2 linked regions of the Saccharophagus degradans 2-40 genome follow. The protein of the gene in region 1 purifies or fractionates together with the protein of each later gene. This does not show direct contact. Links are inferred from orthologs where the notes say so. Each region holds a gene or a part of one and is shown in the gene's direction. Other genes may lie near its edges. The genes, in order: SDE_RS06350 and SDE_RS05600.

The links.
Region 2: the proteins of SDE_RS06350 (region 1) and SDE_RS05600 purify together in Escherichia coli (affinity purification with mass spectrometry, with the first as the bait; 2 studies listed by BioGRID). This does not show direct contact. The link is inferred for Saccharophagus degradans 2-40 from one-to-one orthologs.

The regions. Positions count from the first base shown.
Region 1 is NC_007912.1:1,548,306-1,555,943, forward strand. Bases 2,425-5,219 are described here. They hold SDE_RS06350 (DsbC family protein), read left to right. Parts: upstream 2,425-3,322; coding sequence 3,323-4,117; downstream 4,118-5,219. Other genes in these bases: rplS (50S ribosomal protein L19), read left to right, coding at 2,425-2,603; SDE_RS06345 (hypothetical protein), read right to left, coding at 2,671-3,018; SDE_RS06355 (homoserine dehydrogenase), read left to right, coding at 4,348-5,219. Also shown: ffh (signal recognition particle protein), read left to right, coding at 1-312; rpsP (30S ribosomal protein S16), read left to right, coding at 466-714; ribosome maturation factor RimM, read left to right, coding at 739-1,278; tRNA (guanosine(37)-N1)-methyltransferase TrmD, read left to right, coding at 1,356-2,195; more of rplS, read left to right, coding at 2,247-2,424; more of SDE_RS06355, read left to right, coding at 5,220-5,655; thrC (threonine synthase), read left to right, coding at 5,703-7,100; SDE_RS06365 (L,D-transpeptidase family protein), read left to right, coding at 7,188-7,638. UniProt on the Escherichia coli protein: Acts as a disulfide isomerase, interacting with incorrectly folded proteins to correct non-native disulfide bonds.
Region 2 is NC_007912.1:1,365,713-1,373,551, forward strand. What follows is about bases 2,222-5,217. They hold SDE_RS05600 (FKBP-type peptidyl-prolyl cis-trans isomerase), read left to right. Parts: upstream 2,222-3,485; coding sequence 3,486-3,950; downstream 3,951-5,217. Other genes in these bases: acs (acetate--CoA ligase), read left to right, coding at 2,222-3,331; ppnN (nucleotide 5'-monophosphate nucleosidase PpnN), read left to right, coding at 4,228-5,217. Outside these bases: SDE_RS05585 (lipase family protein), read right to left, coding at 1-83; SDE_RS05590 (universal stress protein), read left to right, coding at 373-1,188; more of acs, read left to right, coding at 1,394-2,221; more of ppnN, read left to right, coding at 5,218-5,592; DNA endonuclease SmrA, read left to right, coding at 5,628-6,200; SDE_RS05615 (MAPEG family protein), read left to right, coding at 6,209-6,622; SDE_RS21180 (DUF2799 domain-containing protein), read left to right, coding at 6,619-7,230; SDE_RS05625 (GNAT family N-acyltransferase), read right to left, coding at 7,360-7,839. UniProt on the Escherichia coli protein: Folding helper with both chaperone and peptidyl-prolyl cis-trans isomerase (PPIase) activities. Chaperone activity prevents aggregation of unfolded or partially folded proteins and promotes their correct folding.

The DNA.
Region 1 (7,638 bases):
AATGGAATGACAAGTCAGTTCAAGCAGATGCAGGCAATTATCGATTCGATGACACCTGCTGAGCGAAAAAATCCCGATGTGCTTAACGGTTCGCGCAAGCGCCGTATCACTATGGGGTCTGGCACACAAATTCAAGATCTGAATCGTTTGCTCAAACAGCACAAGCAGATGAGCAAAATGATGAAGAAAATGAAGGGCGGCGGCATGCAAAAAATGATGCGCGGCATGGGTGGTATGCTTCCAGGTGGCGGCTCTGGAGGTGTACCTCCAATGGGCGGCGGCGGTGGTTTGCCTCCTGGTTTTGGTTCTTAATTGAGCCAAATCTAATTAATGATTTAAAAATAACCTATACATACGAATTTCTTTCCATTAAAATACGCCGCCTTTCGCAGGCGTCTCGTTTATTGGCCGCTTAGTGGCGGAGAATTCGCCTGAATACAGTTTAAAAAATAGGATAAGACTTACATGGTAAGCATTCGATTGTCTCGTGGTGGCTCTAAAAAGCGCCCATTTTATCATTTGACCGTAACTGACAGCCGTAAATCACGTGACGGCCGTTTCATTGAGCGTGTTGGTTTCTTCAACCCAGTAGCACGTGGTCAAGAAGAGCGTCTACGTGTTGAGAGCGAGCGTTTGAACTACTGGTTGAGCCAAGGCGCACAGTGTTCAGAGCGTGTAGCTAAGTTAATCAAAGATGCAGCTGCTGCGGCTTAATTGCCGCAGTTAGTGTTTACACCAGTGGAAGCCAAAAAATCTAACTTGATTACTGTTGGTAGAATTACTGGTGTATTTGGTATTAAGGGGTGGGTAAAGCTTAAATCGTTTACCGATCCGCAAGATAATGTACTTGAGTATTCGCCTTTGTTGTTAAAAACAAAGCACGGCGTGAAAGAGTGCGAAATTGCAGAATACCAATTTAGGCCGCAAGGCTTGGTTGTACGCCTTAAAGGCGTTGACGACCGCAATGCTGCTGAAGCATTAGCTCCAGTTGATGTCGCTATAGATAAAAGCCTGTTGCCAGAACTCGATGACGACGACTTTTATTGGCACCAGCTAGAGGGGTTACGTGTTGTAACTATCTATGAAGGGAATACTCAAGATTTGGGTGTTGTCTCCAAGGTAATGGCAACAGGGGCGAACGACGTGCTCGAAGTTAAACCCGATGCTCAGAGTATTGATGACAGGGATAGGCTAGTGCCTTATGTGCTAGACCTGTATGTCAAAAAGGTAGACCTTTCCGCCGAGTGTATTACGGTGGACTGGGACCCAGAATTTTAATTTGTACGCTATGGCGTGCATTTATTGCGTCCCTTGCGTTAACTGCGACAGGGTGGCGAAAAAGCTAGGTGGTGTTAATGAGCTCTTCCTCAGGTAGTGCTGTCAACATTGCTATAGTGACTTTATTTCCAGAAATGTTCGCCGCAATTACTGAAAGTGGCATTTCTAGAAGAGCAGTAGAGCAGGGGTTGGTAAAACTAAGTTTTTTCAACCCGCGCACGTACACTACCGATAAACATCAAACGGTAGATGACCGCCCCTATGGTGGTGGGCCAGGAATGGTTATGCGTGTGGAGCCGTTGGCCAAAGCGTTGTTAGCTGCTAAGCAGTGGCACAGCGAGCAAAGGGCTGAGCAGGCTTTGCCTAATACTGCAAAAGAAACCGTTATTTATATGTCCCCGCAAGGGGCGCAGTTAAATAATCAGGCGGTCGATACAATGGCTGCTAGCGGCGATTTTACTATTATCGCCGGGCGTTACGAAGGTGTTGATCAGCGGTTTATTGATGCTTTCGTGGATCAGGAATGGTCCATAGGTGATTACGTTTTGAGTGGTGGTGAGCTGCCTGCCATGGTGCTTATAGATGCGTTAATTCGCAAGCTACCAGGGGCACTGGGCGATGCGCAATCCGCAGAGCAAGACTCATTCGAAAATGGCCTGCTTGATTGCCCACACTATACTCGGCCGGAAGAACTGGCAGATGCGTGGCAAACGAGTGTTGATGATCGACGCGTACCCGCAGTACTGCTTTCCGGTGATCACAAAAAAATTGAATTGTGGCGACTTAAGCAATCTTTAGGTCGTACATGGGAGCGGCGACCCGATCTACTTAATAAGTTGGATCTGGATCAATCCCAGCGGAATCTGCTGACTGAATACCAGCAGCAAAAATTGAGCTGCAGCAGCAGTGATGACTAAATTTTGATATATCTAGCCGAGAGGCTACACATTGCTAATTAGGAGCAAGCCATGAGTTCTAAGAACAAGATCATACAAGAGCTGGAAGCTGAGCAGCTCAAGCAGGACGTTCCTGAGTTCAGCCCTGGTGATACCGTGGTTGTACAGGTTAAAGTAAAAGAAGGTAACCGCGAGCGTTTACAGGCCTTTGAGGGTGTTGTTATTGCACGTCGTAACCGTGGCTTAGACTCCGCTTTTACCGTTCGTAAAATTTCACACGGCATTGGTGTTGAGCGTACTTTCCAAACTCACAGCAAGCAAGTTGACAGCGTTGCTGTTAAGCGTCGCGGTGATGTTCGTCAAGCTAAGTTGTACTACTTGCGTGAACTTACTGGTCGTGCTGCTCGTATTAAAGAAAAATTGGGTTAAGTTTTTCTTTCTAAAAAAAGCGACCTATTGGTCGCTTTTTTTTCGCCTCTATTTTACCTAGAGTTTTTTACTTCTTCTTAAGTAGTTCTTCGGCTTTGTTTTTGGCTTCGGTCATTTTTGCTTTGCTTGCATCGCTTATTTCTGCTGCCTTATCTTTGGCGTCTTCGGCCATGTCTTCGGCTTTATCCATCGCTTTTTCGGTGGCTTCACCTGCGTTTTCCATAGCTTCTTCAGCTACTTCTTTAGCTTTGTTAAGTTTCTCGCCTGCGGCCTCGCCCATATCTTCTAATTTCTCGCCGGCATTTTCAGCTGCCGTTGCCGCTTTTTCAGATAAGGTCGGTTTGGGGGCTTCTTTTTCGCATGCAGTAATGAAAGTGGCGATAAGCGTTAGGCTTAGGATGGTTAATATGCGCATTTTCTTCCCTTTGAATTTGTTTGTTGTTGATATCGCAACCCTGCAAGAGCTGGGTGTGTGCAATAGATTACCTTAGTGGATGCGATATTTGTGTTAAATGGTTGTAAAAAGTAAATGCAGGTGAAAAGCTGAGCTTTGGATCACGGCACGCAGAGTGGCAGATTTAGGGAACCATGATAGACTTGTGGCGTCAAAAATAAGACATATCGCCCAATAGGGCCAAAATTCATCTTAAACGTTTCTTTGTCGCTTTAAATAATAAAAAAGTAAAGCAGAAAGGCATTGAGGAAACAGAGGCACGATAATGAAAACATTACTGGCAACCGCGCTATTAACATGCGCGACAATCGGTGGCTCGTTGGCAGCGACTAGCGCTTTGGCTGAAAAGCCAAAAGCAGCGGCAGAGAAAAATGAGGTTTCAGCCAAGCAGGATATCGACTTAGCTCGCAAAAATATTACTTCGGCACTTGCTGCGGCACGTCCAGACTTGGTAGTAACAGATGTAGTTAAAACCCCAGTGGAGGGTATTTACAAAACCACAATATCTAACGGCCCAGCTGTGTATTCTACTGCAGATGGTCAGTTTTTTATGGCAGGGGAGCTTTTTCGCGTACAGCCAGGCGGCATTGTTAATTTAACCGAGCAAGAGATGAACGGTGAGCGCGCTAAGTTACTGGCGGGCATGGATGTAAAAGATATGATCGTATTTTCACCGAAAGGTGATGTAAAAGGTGTGGTGTCGGTATTTACCGATGTAGACTGTGGCTATTGCCAAAAGCTACACCAAGAAGTGCCACAGCTTAACGCAATGGGTATTGAGGTGCGCTATATGGCGTTTCCACGTATGGGTATCGGTTCTGGTGCCTATAACAAGATTGTTTCGGCATGGTGTGCTGCAGATAAGCAGGATGCACTAACCAAGCTTAAAGCCCGCCAAAGCATTCCAGAAAACTTGTGTAAAACGAATCCTGTGAATGAGCAGTATGCTACTGGGCAGCAAATGGGTATATCTGGCACCCCTGCAATTGTGCTGGGTAACGGTGAGCTTATACCCGGTTATGTACCCGCAGACAGATTGGCAGCGCGTTTAGGGCTGTAAACCACCATTTAACTAAGTTTTAGGCCCTATTTTTGTATTTATTATAGGGCCTACTCTCTCCTTTCGTTGACAGTATCATTCCCCATCATTAAGGTTGCCTACTTTATTCTGAAAATCCCCAATTAGAGGGTATAATGCGCCGCGCGTTGGGGCTTGCTCTGTCGAGTTACCTATTGGCCTGCTAGATGGCTGATTGTTGGCGCTTTGTTTACCCATTAGAGGAACGTAGCTTGAAACCTGTGAATATTGGCCTGTGTGGTCTTGGCACTGTTGGCGGCGGTACACTTACTGTACTTAAGCGCAATTTGCTCGATATTAATGCCCATGCGGGTAAAAGTGTGGTGCTAACCCATATTGGTGCCCGCCGTGATAACCCTGCATTCGACCTTAGCGGTATTAAAGTAAGTCGCGATGTGTTCGCAGTGGCTGACGATCCAGAAGTTGATATTTTGGTTGAGCTAATTGGTGGAACCTCCGTCGCCAAAGAGTTGGTTTTGCGTGCAGTGCGCAGTGGCAAGCACGTGGTGACTGCAAACAAGGCGCTTATTGCCGAGTTTGGTAACGAGCTATTTGCTGAGGCCGCCAAACACAACGTAGTAATAGCCTATGAAGCGGCGGTTGCGGGCGGTATTCCTATCATTCGCGCCATGCGCGAAGGTTTAGCAGCCAATAAAATTGAATGGTTGGCTGGTATTATTAACGGTACCGGTAACTTTATTCTTACCGAAATGCGCGATAAAGGTCGTGCATTCGAAGATGTATTAAAAGAAGCGCAAGAGCTAGGTTACGCCGAGGCTGACCCTACGTTCGACGTAGAGGGCATTGATGCCGCGCACAAGCTTGTTATTCTTGCGTCTATTGCGTTTGGTATGCCTTTGCAGTTCGACAAGGTATTTACCGAGGGCATTAGTACAATTTCTACCGAAGATGTGGCGTACGCCGGTGAGCTTGGCTACCAAGTGAAGCACTTAGGTATAACACGCAAGCGCCCCAATCAGGGTATTGAATTGCGCGTGCACCCCACGCTAATTCCTAACTCACGTCTAATTGCCAACGTAGATGGTGTTATGAATGCGGTGTTAGTTAAGGGTGATGCTGTAGGCCCTACCTTGTACTACGGGCCTGGTGCTGGCGCCGAGCCAACTGCGTCTGCGGTTGTCTCTGATATTGTTGATGTAAGCCGATTAGTGGGTGCCGAATCTGGCTCAAGTGTACCGCACTTAGGGTTTGCGCTAGATAAACTAGTCGATTACCCAATCCTGCCAATTGAAGAAGTTGAGACCGCTTACTATATTCGTATTTCAGCGTTAGATCGCCCTGGTGTGCTCTCTAAAATCACCCAGATATTGAGCGATGCTGGCATTAGTATTGAAGCGTTAATACAAAAAGAGCCGAAAGAAGGGCAAGATCATGTGCCGGTTATATTGCTAACTAACCGCGCCATAGAAAAACAAATTATTGCAGCCATTAAGAAGATTGAAGCGTTAGATTCTATAAATGGCAAAGTTGTGCGTATTCGTGTTGAGTCGCTTAAATAAGCGACTGCCGAATAGCTAACCGTAACAGATAAACCAGTGAGAATACTGTGAAATATATAAGTACCCGAGGGGATGCCCCAGCTCTAAGTTTTGAAGACGTTGTGTTAACCGGCTTGGCTAACGATGGCGGTTTATACTTGCCTGAAACGCTACCTAAATTTAGTGCCGAAGAAATTGCCAGTTGGCGCGGTTTGGATTATCGCGAGTTGGCTTTCAAAATTATTTCCCCGTTTGTTGATGGCGAAATACCGGATGCCGATTTAAAAAAGCTAATCGAAAGTGCTTACTCTAAGTTTCGTCACGATGCGATTGCACCACTAGTACAAACTGGCCATAACGAATTTATTTTAGAGTTGTTCCAAGGGCCGACGTTAGCGTTTAAAGATTTCGCGTTGCAGTTTTTAGGGCACTTGTTTGATTACGTGCTTAAAAAGCGCAATCAAAAAGTTGTGGTTATGGGGGCAACCTCTGGCGACACCGGTTCGGCTGCTATTGAAGGGTGTCGTGATTGCGAAAATATCGACATCTTTATTTTGCACCCAAACAAGCGCGTGTCCGATGTACAGCGTCGTCAGATGACTACAGTGCTTACCGATAATGTGCACAACATTGCATTAGAAGGTAATTTTGACGATTGCCAAAATATGGTTAAAGCGAGCTTTGCCGATCAATCGTTTTTACCTGATGGCCGCCAGCTTGTAGCGGTAAACTCTATTAACTGGGCGCGTATTATGGCTCAGATTGTTTACTATTTTTACGCCGGTTTGGCGTTGGGCTCGCCAGCTCGCCCTGTGTCCTTCTCTGTGCCAACGGGTAACTTCGGTGATATTTTTGCAGGCTATTTAGCTAAGCAAATGGGCTTACCTATCGATCAGCTGATTATTGCAACTAACAGTAATGATATTTTGCATCGCTGTATTAGCAATAACGACCACAGCAAACAGCCTTTGGTACATTCAATTTCGCCAAGTATGGATATTATGGTATCCAGCAACTTCGAACGTATGCTGTTTGATTTGTACGACCGCGACGGTGCGGCGATTAAACAATTGATGGAAGACTTTAAGTCTGGTGAAATGTCTTTGGCTGAAGGCCCATTAAGTAAGGCGCGAGAATTGTTCAGCAGCTATCGTTTAGACGATAAAGAAACAGTTGATGTCATTCGCGAAGTATTTGAAAACACTGAATACTTGTTAGACCCTCACACTGCAATTGGTGTGCAGGCCGCGCGTAAACAGCGCAAGTCTAAAGATGTGCCCATGGTATGTCTTGCAACTGCTCACCCAGCTAAGTTCCCTGAAGCCGTGCGTCAAGCGGGCCAAGCGGCTGACCCTGCGTTGCCATTGCATATGCGTGATTTATTTGATCGTGAAGAGCGCTACACAGTTTTAGAGAACGATTTAGCAAAAGTGCACGCGCATATGGCGGCAAATATAAACGCTTAAAGTTAAATGCTTTAGATTTAAAACGCTCCTATCGGGGCGTTTTTTTTGCCTATGGGAAAGTAGTATTAGTTAATTGGAGGGAGTTTGATGGTGCGAAGCAGTTTAATCGCAAGCCTGTTGTTGTTTAGTTGCGCTATTGCGGCGAATAATCAACTGCCAACCAGCGCGCGTTCCATTGCGGCCATAAACAAAGTAGAGCCGGCATTAATAAAGGCTTTAAGCGAAAAGGGCCTGCGCTACGGTGCCCCCATTTTTATACGTATTTTTAAGCAATCTGCTACTTTAGAGGTGTGGCTGCAGGCTGAAAGCGGGCGTTTTGAGTTGTTTAAAGCTTACGATATTTGCGCGCAATCTGGCCGTTTGGGGCCCAAGTTGCGCAGCGGAGACCGCCAAGCGCCCGAAGGTTTTTATTTTGTTAATGCGCAGCGTTTTAACCCCTGGAGTAAGTTTCACCTGAGCTTTAATTTGGGTTACCCCAATGCCTACGATCGCGCACACGGTCGCACGGGCAGTGCTTTAATGGTACATGGCGATTGTG
Region 2 (7,839 bases), 180 kb from region 1 along the record:
TCTGGCTGGCCCAGCAGGTGTAAATTGTTTTTAATGGTAGTAAAAGCGTCTTGTAGCTTTTTTATAATTGAATGCTCGCTCATGGTGATGCCCTTAAATGTTTTTTTTGGGAGTGTATCCCAGAAACCTTTAAAAGTTAGCTGGCGCGAGATATTTGAGTGGTTTATGCTTCTATCTGCCTGATTTTTAAGCATTTGGCGTCAACATTTTTTATTTTATCTGTTGGTTGTGCTTAAATAGGCGAGTTGTCCGTTGGCCTAGGGCCAAAGAGGAGAAAGGATTAGCCAAGCAGCGCACAGCGCTACTAGGCATAATAATTTGGGTGCAAAGCCGCCCGTACTGGCAAATATACACGCAAGGTAAGCTAGAGTTATGTCGAATTCCGAAAAATTGTTTGTTGTGGTAGACCCTTCAGATACTAAACATGTGGCACTAGAGCGTGTATTGCGCACTGGCCAGCTTCGTGGCGAGCCACCAGTAATCAAAGTGTTTGTTGCCGTTGATGGCGACGCGGTGGACACTCGAGTAGTAAACGATAACTTGTTCCGCGACCAATCTTGGTTCGAAACAGAAATTCGCAAACCAATGCTAGATGCTGGCTTAGAGTGCCATATCGAAGTTTCGTGGTGTCAAGAATGGCAGAAGTCTATTGTGCAGTCGGCAAAAAGCTTTGGCGCAGACCGCATTTATTTGCCTGTACACGAGCGTACTAACTCTACTCGCTTTACATTCAGTGAATCTAAATGGGCGCTATTAAAAACAGCTGAATGCCCTGTAGTGTTAATTCAGCCTGGCGCCAAACCAGAGCGCACCGTTGTAGCGGCGGCTGTTAACTTCCAAACTACCAAAGAAGAGCAAAAAGAACTAAACAAGAGTATTTTGCGCTGGGGCCGTGAAGTGGCAGCCATGTACGGTGCTGAGTTCCATGTAATCAACGCTTTCTTGGATCAAATGAACTACCCAGATCGCGGTAACTTGGCGCGCCAAACTGGTTTGCCCGCAGATAAAATTCACGTTAAACCAGGCTACACCGACGAAGTTGTTTCTACAATTGCCGGTGAAATTAAAGCCGATTTAGTGGTTATGGGTACCTTGGGCCAAAACGGTTTGGTTACTTCTCGTCGCGGTAACACTGCCGAGCGTGTAATCGCAGCCCTTACTCAAGACGTAATGGTTGTAAACCACTAAATACTATTATAAAAATACTCATGTTATACACAGGCGGCCAAAGAGCCGCCTTTTAGTGTAAATAAAAAAGATAATTCAACTATCTGCATAGCTGTCAACATAGATGGCGTGCGCCCTATCAGAGTGTAAACCTATTTACTTGCTGCAGGCCAAGCGCTGTGCGGTGTGTACAATAAATATAATTGTCGTACGAGGAACTCTGCTCATGTCTACGCCCCATCTATACCCAGTGCCCGAGGCATTGGCTGCTAACGCACACATCAACAACGAGAAATACCATACCGATTACGCTCGCTCTATTAACGAGCCCGATGTTTTTTGGGCAGAAAAAGCCCGCGAATTTTTAACCTGGGATAAACCTTGGCAATCTGTACGCAGCTTCGACTTCCACAAAGGTGAAGCAACGTGGTTTGAAGGTGGCAAGCTAAACGTAACGGTAAACTGTATTGATCGCCATTTACCTACAAAAGCAAACGACGTTGCTATTATTTGGGAAGGGGACGACCCTTCGGTAGATGCGAGTATTACTTATCAGCAATTGCACGATGCAGTATGTAAATTTGCAAATGTATTAAAAGCGCGCGGCGTAGCTAAAGGCGATAGAGTTTGTATCTATATGCCGATGATTCCCGAGGCGGCCTACGCCATGTTGGCCTGTGCCCGTATTGGTGCAGTGCACTCTATTGTATTTGGTGGCTTTTCTCCCGAGGCGCTCAAAGATCGTATTGTTGACTCCGACTGTAAAGTACTTATCACCGCCGATGAAGGCTTGCGAGGCGGCCGTGCGGTTGCGTTAAAAGCCAATGCCGACAAAGCTGTCGCCCACTGCCCACAGGTTCATTCGGTTATTGTGGTTAAGCGCACAGGCGCAGATGTAGCGTGGAACACCGAGCGCGATATTTGGTTGCACGAAGCCCAGCAGTCTGTGGATACGGTTTGCGAGCCAGAGTCTATGGACTCTGAAGACCCGCTGTTTATTTTGTATACCTCGGGCTCTACGGGTAAGCCTAAGGGTGTATTGCACACAACCGGTGGTTACCTCTTACAAGCTGCCATGACCCACAAATACGTGTTCGATTACCAGCCTGGCGAAGTGTATTGGTGTACCGCAGACGTAGGTTGGGTAACCGGGCACACCTATATTGTGTACGGCCCATTAACCAATGGTGCCACCACCCTTATGTTCGAAGGGGTACCCACCTACCCAACGGCTGCGCGCTGCTGGGAGGTGTGCGATAAACACAATGTAAATATCTTTTACACCGCCCCCACGGCCATTCGCGCGCTTATGGGCCAAGGTGATGAGTTTGTAGCGTCAACCCAGCGCAAGAGTTTACGAATATTGGGTACGGTAGGCGAGCCCATTAACCCTGAGGCGTGGGAGTGGTACTACAACGTTGTAGGTGACCGACGCTGCCCAATTATGGATACCTGGTGGCAAACAGAGACGGGCGGCCACATGCTTACGCCGTTGCCGGGTGCAATTGACTTAAAACCAGGCTCGGCCACTTTGCCATTTTTTGGTGTAGAGCCAGTACTGCTTGATGGTGAAGGCAATATCATTGAGGGCGAAGGTGAAGGCAGCTTGGCCATTAAATCCAGCTGGCCTGGGCAAATTCGCACAGTGTACGGCGATCACGACCGATTGATTCAAACCTACTTCAGTACCTACCCTGGTTATTACTTTACTGGTGATGGCGCGCGCAGAGACGCCGACGGCTATTACTGGATTACCGGCCGCGTAGACGACGTGCTGAACGTATCTGGCCATCGCATGGGGACAGCAGAGGTGGAAAGCGCCTTGGTATTACACCCCAAAGTTGCAGAGGCGGCAGTGGTAGGTTACCCGCACGATGTAAAAGGGCAGGGCATATATGCCTACGTAACACTTATGACCGGGGTTGAGCCTGACGACGGTTTACGCAAAGAGCTGGTTGCAATGTGCACCCAAGAAATAGGGCCAATTGCTAAGCCAGACCTTATTCAATGGGCGCCAGGGCTGCCTAAAACGCGCTCAGGTAAGATAATGCGCCGTATTTTGCGTAAAGTTGCCGCTAACGAGTTGGATACGCTCGGTGATACGTCTACACTAGCAGACCCAAGCGTAGTAGACGATTTAATAGAAAATCGTATGAATCGCTAACTTAGAGAACGGCAAGGGTGCACGGCTAAATATGGCTAGCAGCTTTGCCGTGCAATGCCCCAGCTATCTTAAACGTTGGGGCGATTTTCACACCTGTACCGCAAGTGTTTAGTTCAGGTTAAAAAGCTCAATGTTACTGAGCCTGGAGAGTAAATTGAAAATTCAAGAAAACAGTGTTGTTTCCATCCATTACACCTTAAAAGGTGAAGACGGTGCCGTATTAGATACATCAGACGGCGGCGAGCCATTAAATTATTTGCAAGGTGCAGGTAATATTATTCCTGGCTTGGAAGATGCGCTGTTGGATAAAGCCATTGGTGAAGAAGTGAATGTAACTGTTCAACCAAAAGAAGGTTACGGTGAAATTATTCCTGAGCTCATCCAAAAAATGCCTACCGATGCTTTTAGCGGTATTGACAAAATTGAAGTGGGTATGGAGTTCCAAGCGCAAACCGAAAGCGGTGGTGTGCAGTATGTTGTTGTAACCGCAGTTGAAGACGACGGTATCACCATTGATGGCAACCACGCGTTGGCTGGTAAAGTACTTAACTTCGAAGTAAAAATCGAAGCAGTACGTGAAGCATCAGAAGAAGAGATTGCTCACGGCCACGTGCACTAATATTTTTAGCATTAGACGAAAAAGCTAAGCCTTTTTCGTCTAATCGTTCTACGTTTTACTTAGTGGTTGGTTGCTTTTTGCACACTCAGGCGCGCTCCTTCCTACGTTATAGCCCCTCCTAACATCGTGTTCGCTGTGTATTATCGCGAATGTGTTTATATTTATATTCTCAGCTTTCCGCTACACTTAAATAAACACTCTGTGCATTGCGTACAGATAATAATCAGCAAAATAATGTGTTTACCGTATTATTGCTGTTGTGCAGTTGGAGGTAATAATGATTCATTCTGAGCCTGTAAAGCTAACCCCAGATCACACCATGAACGTGCTTTCACAAATTGAAGTTGCACGTTTAATAGATAAAGCAGACACCCATGTTTACGAAACCTTTCGTCGCTGTGCGCTGGCGGTGTTAAATACGGGGGCCGACACCGATAACGTAGCCGAGGTGCTAGAGGAATTTGCCGAATTTGCGGTAAACGTTATTCAGCAAGAAAGAGGTATTAAGCTCGAGCTAATAAATGCACCAGAAACGGCATTTGTAGATGGCGAGATGATAGCCGGTATTAAGCAGCATGTGTTTTCCGCTTTGCGCGATATTATTTACATTAGTAACGAGCTTACCGAAAACCGCGATATAGACTTATCTCGTTCTGCCGGTATTACCAACGCTGTATTTCACATAGTGCGCAATGCGGGCTTGCTGCGCGGCAATGCCGACTCTCACATGATAGTGTGTTGGGGGGGGCACTCTATTAACGAAGTAGAATACAAATACACCAAAAAAGTAGGCTACGAAATGGGCCTGCGAGGCTTAGATATTTGCACCGGCTGCGGCCCAGGTGCCATGAAAGGCCCTATGAAAGGCGCAACTATAGGCCATGCTAAGCAGCGCTTAACTGGGCGTTATATTGGCATTACCGAACCCAGCATTATTGCCGCGGAATCGCCTAACCCTATTGTGAACCAACTAGTAATACTGCCCGATATTGAAAAGCGCTTGGAAGCGTTTGTGCGCACAGGTCACGGCATTATTGTGTTTCCTGGCGGCGTGGGCACTGCCGAAGAAATTTTATATATATTGGGTATATTGTTGCACCCCAAAAACAAAGATATCCCATTTCCATTAATTTTTACTGGGCCAAAAGAGTCGGCCGCCTATTTCGATAAAATTAATGAATTTATTGGTGTAACACTTGGTAAAGAGGCGCAAGGCAAGTATCAAATTATTGTAGATAACCCCGCTGAAGTTGCGCGCGCAATGAGCCGCAGTATGGAAACTGTGCGCGCGTTCAGGCGCAGTACACAAGACGCGTATTATTTTAACTGGGTACTGCATATCGATTTAGATTTTCAGCTGCCGTTCCAGCCGAATCATACCAATATGGCACAGCTCGATTTACACAAAAATCAGCCAGTAGATAAACTCGCGGCTAACCTGCGTAAAGCCTTTAGTGGCATTGTAGATGGCAATGTAAAAGAGCACGGTATTAAAGCGGTGGCAGAAAAAGGCCCTTACAAAATTAAAGGTGACCAAGAAATTATGGAGCCTTTAGACGCATTATTGCGCGATTTTGTAAGCCAGCACCGTATGAAAATTCCAACGCAGGAATATATACCCTGCTACGAAGTTGTAAGTTAGCCCGCGAAGGGCTAATGCTTTAAAAGAGATGTAACATGAACGACGATGATGCCTTCTCAAACTTGTTGGGTGACGATGTAACACCCCTTAAGGTTGAGCCGAGGGTAGAGCTAAAACGCAACGATAATGTTGATAAACAACCCCGCAGGCAAGCGGCGCAAGAGCAAGTGGAAAGTGCAGCAGACCCGCTTGCTTCAGAGCCGGTTGAAATGGTGGACCCGTTAGACGTATTAAGCTTTATGCGGCCGGGTGTGCAGCATGGGGTGTTCCGCAATTTGCGGCTGGGTAAATACGCATCTGATGCGCGGTTGGATTTACATCGCATGACAGTCGATGAGGCTCGCCGTGCGGTGTATCAGTTTATTAGAGATTGTTTGGCAAATGATGTGCGTGCGGCGCTTATTACCCATGGTAAAGGTGAGGGGCGAGCACAGCCTGCGCTGCTTAAAAGCTGCATTGCTTATTGGTTGCCACAGTTAGATGAAGTATTGGCTTTTCATACGGCACTCAAGCAGCACGGTGGTTACGGTGCAACCTACGTGTTAATTCGAAAAAGTGAATTAAAAAAGCAAAAAACCAGAGAGCAACACACTAAAAAACTTTATTAGGAATGTTTATGTTATACGCCATGTTTGGGTTGGTTGTATTTACCTACGTGTTTTTACTCGTTAACTTTATTTGGCGTTTAAAGGCCGTTAAAAGTCGGGCGGTGCATATAAAGTTTTTTAGGCGATTGGATACGCAAGACGCACCAGAGCATATTTTGCTTGGCACACGCCACTTAGCTAATTTGTTCGAATTGCCGGTACTTTTTTACGTAGTGGGGGTGTTGGCTGTTTGTTTGCAGTTAGAGTCACCGTTAATGATAGCATTTGCTTGGCTGTACGTGGGGTGCCGGGTTGTGCACGCAATTATTCACACTACATACAACAATGTGGTGCACCGCATGCTAATTTTTCAGCTGGGTAGCTTTATTTTATTAATCATTTGGCTGCTGCTAGTAGCAGCTTATAGTAAGGGCGTGGCATGAATATTATAAAAAAACTCACTCCACTCGTTGTAAGCGCGTTAGTGCTTAGTGGTTGTGCGAGCTTAAGTGAAGAAGAATGTTTAGTGGCCGATTGGCATCAAATAGGCGTTGAAGATGGCAGCGCAGGCCGCGATGTAAATTACCTAGCCAATCACCGCAAAGCCTGCGCAAAAGTTGGCGTTACTCCCTCGCTTGCACAATACGAAAAAGGCCATGCTTTGGGGGCAGAGCGTTATTGTGTGTACGCAAACGGTTTGGCGCTAGGTGAGCGCGGCGGGGCCTACAATAATGTGTGCTCTGGCGAATTAGAAAGCGAATTTGGCGATGGGTATCACTTAGGGCGTGCGCGTTTCGATCAGCGAAAAATAGTCAGCATGCTAGAAGAAACCTTAGTAGGTTATCAGGATGAATTAGAAAAAGTATACGAAGATATTGCCCTTACCGAAGAGATTATAGTTAGCGATGCTTCCACCCCAGAAGAGCGCAGAGAGGCGTTAATCGAAATAGAGCTAATGCGAGACTCTATTCCGTTACTGGAGAGCGAGATAGATATTACCTACAAAGAGCTCGATGAGAACAAGCGCCGCTTAGAGCGTTTGCTGAAGTAATGTCGTAAATGTGGCTGCGCGAACTCGTCTTCCGCTGCCACATTTTTCTTAATTCTCAATGGTTTGCAACAGCTAACTGCAATTAACGTGTAATTTTAACGAGAGTTTAGCGGCTAGCAATTAGAGAGATTATTTCCCCCCAATATAACGCTTATATTTACTGGCTTTAAGCTTAGTAATGTCGCACATGCATAAACCGTCTAGGCAGTCGCCAAAGTCTGGGTCTACGCTAAATACTACCGACTGAAAACCACCTTCTTCAAAGAGTGCTGTGTATTGTTTAAATAGCATAGGAAGTTTGTGGCCGACTGCCATAAAATTTGCCTGCATAAAATCGAAGGCTTCATCGCGCTCTTTATTTTCAAACAGAGCTTCAAACTTTGCGTTTTGCTCGGCCGTTAAAGTATAGGGGTGATTCGCTACCGCTAAATTTTCGGGGCATGCATAGTAACGGCGGTAAAAATAAACCAGTTGGTCCATAAGCTCGCGCGGGTAATCTGCGCTCATACTTACTGGCCCAATTAAATAGCGTACTTCGGGGTTGTTAGCTAAAAATGTTCCCAGCCCTTGCCACAAATAATCAAGGCTCGCTTTACCCCAGTATTCAGG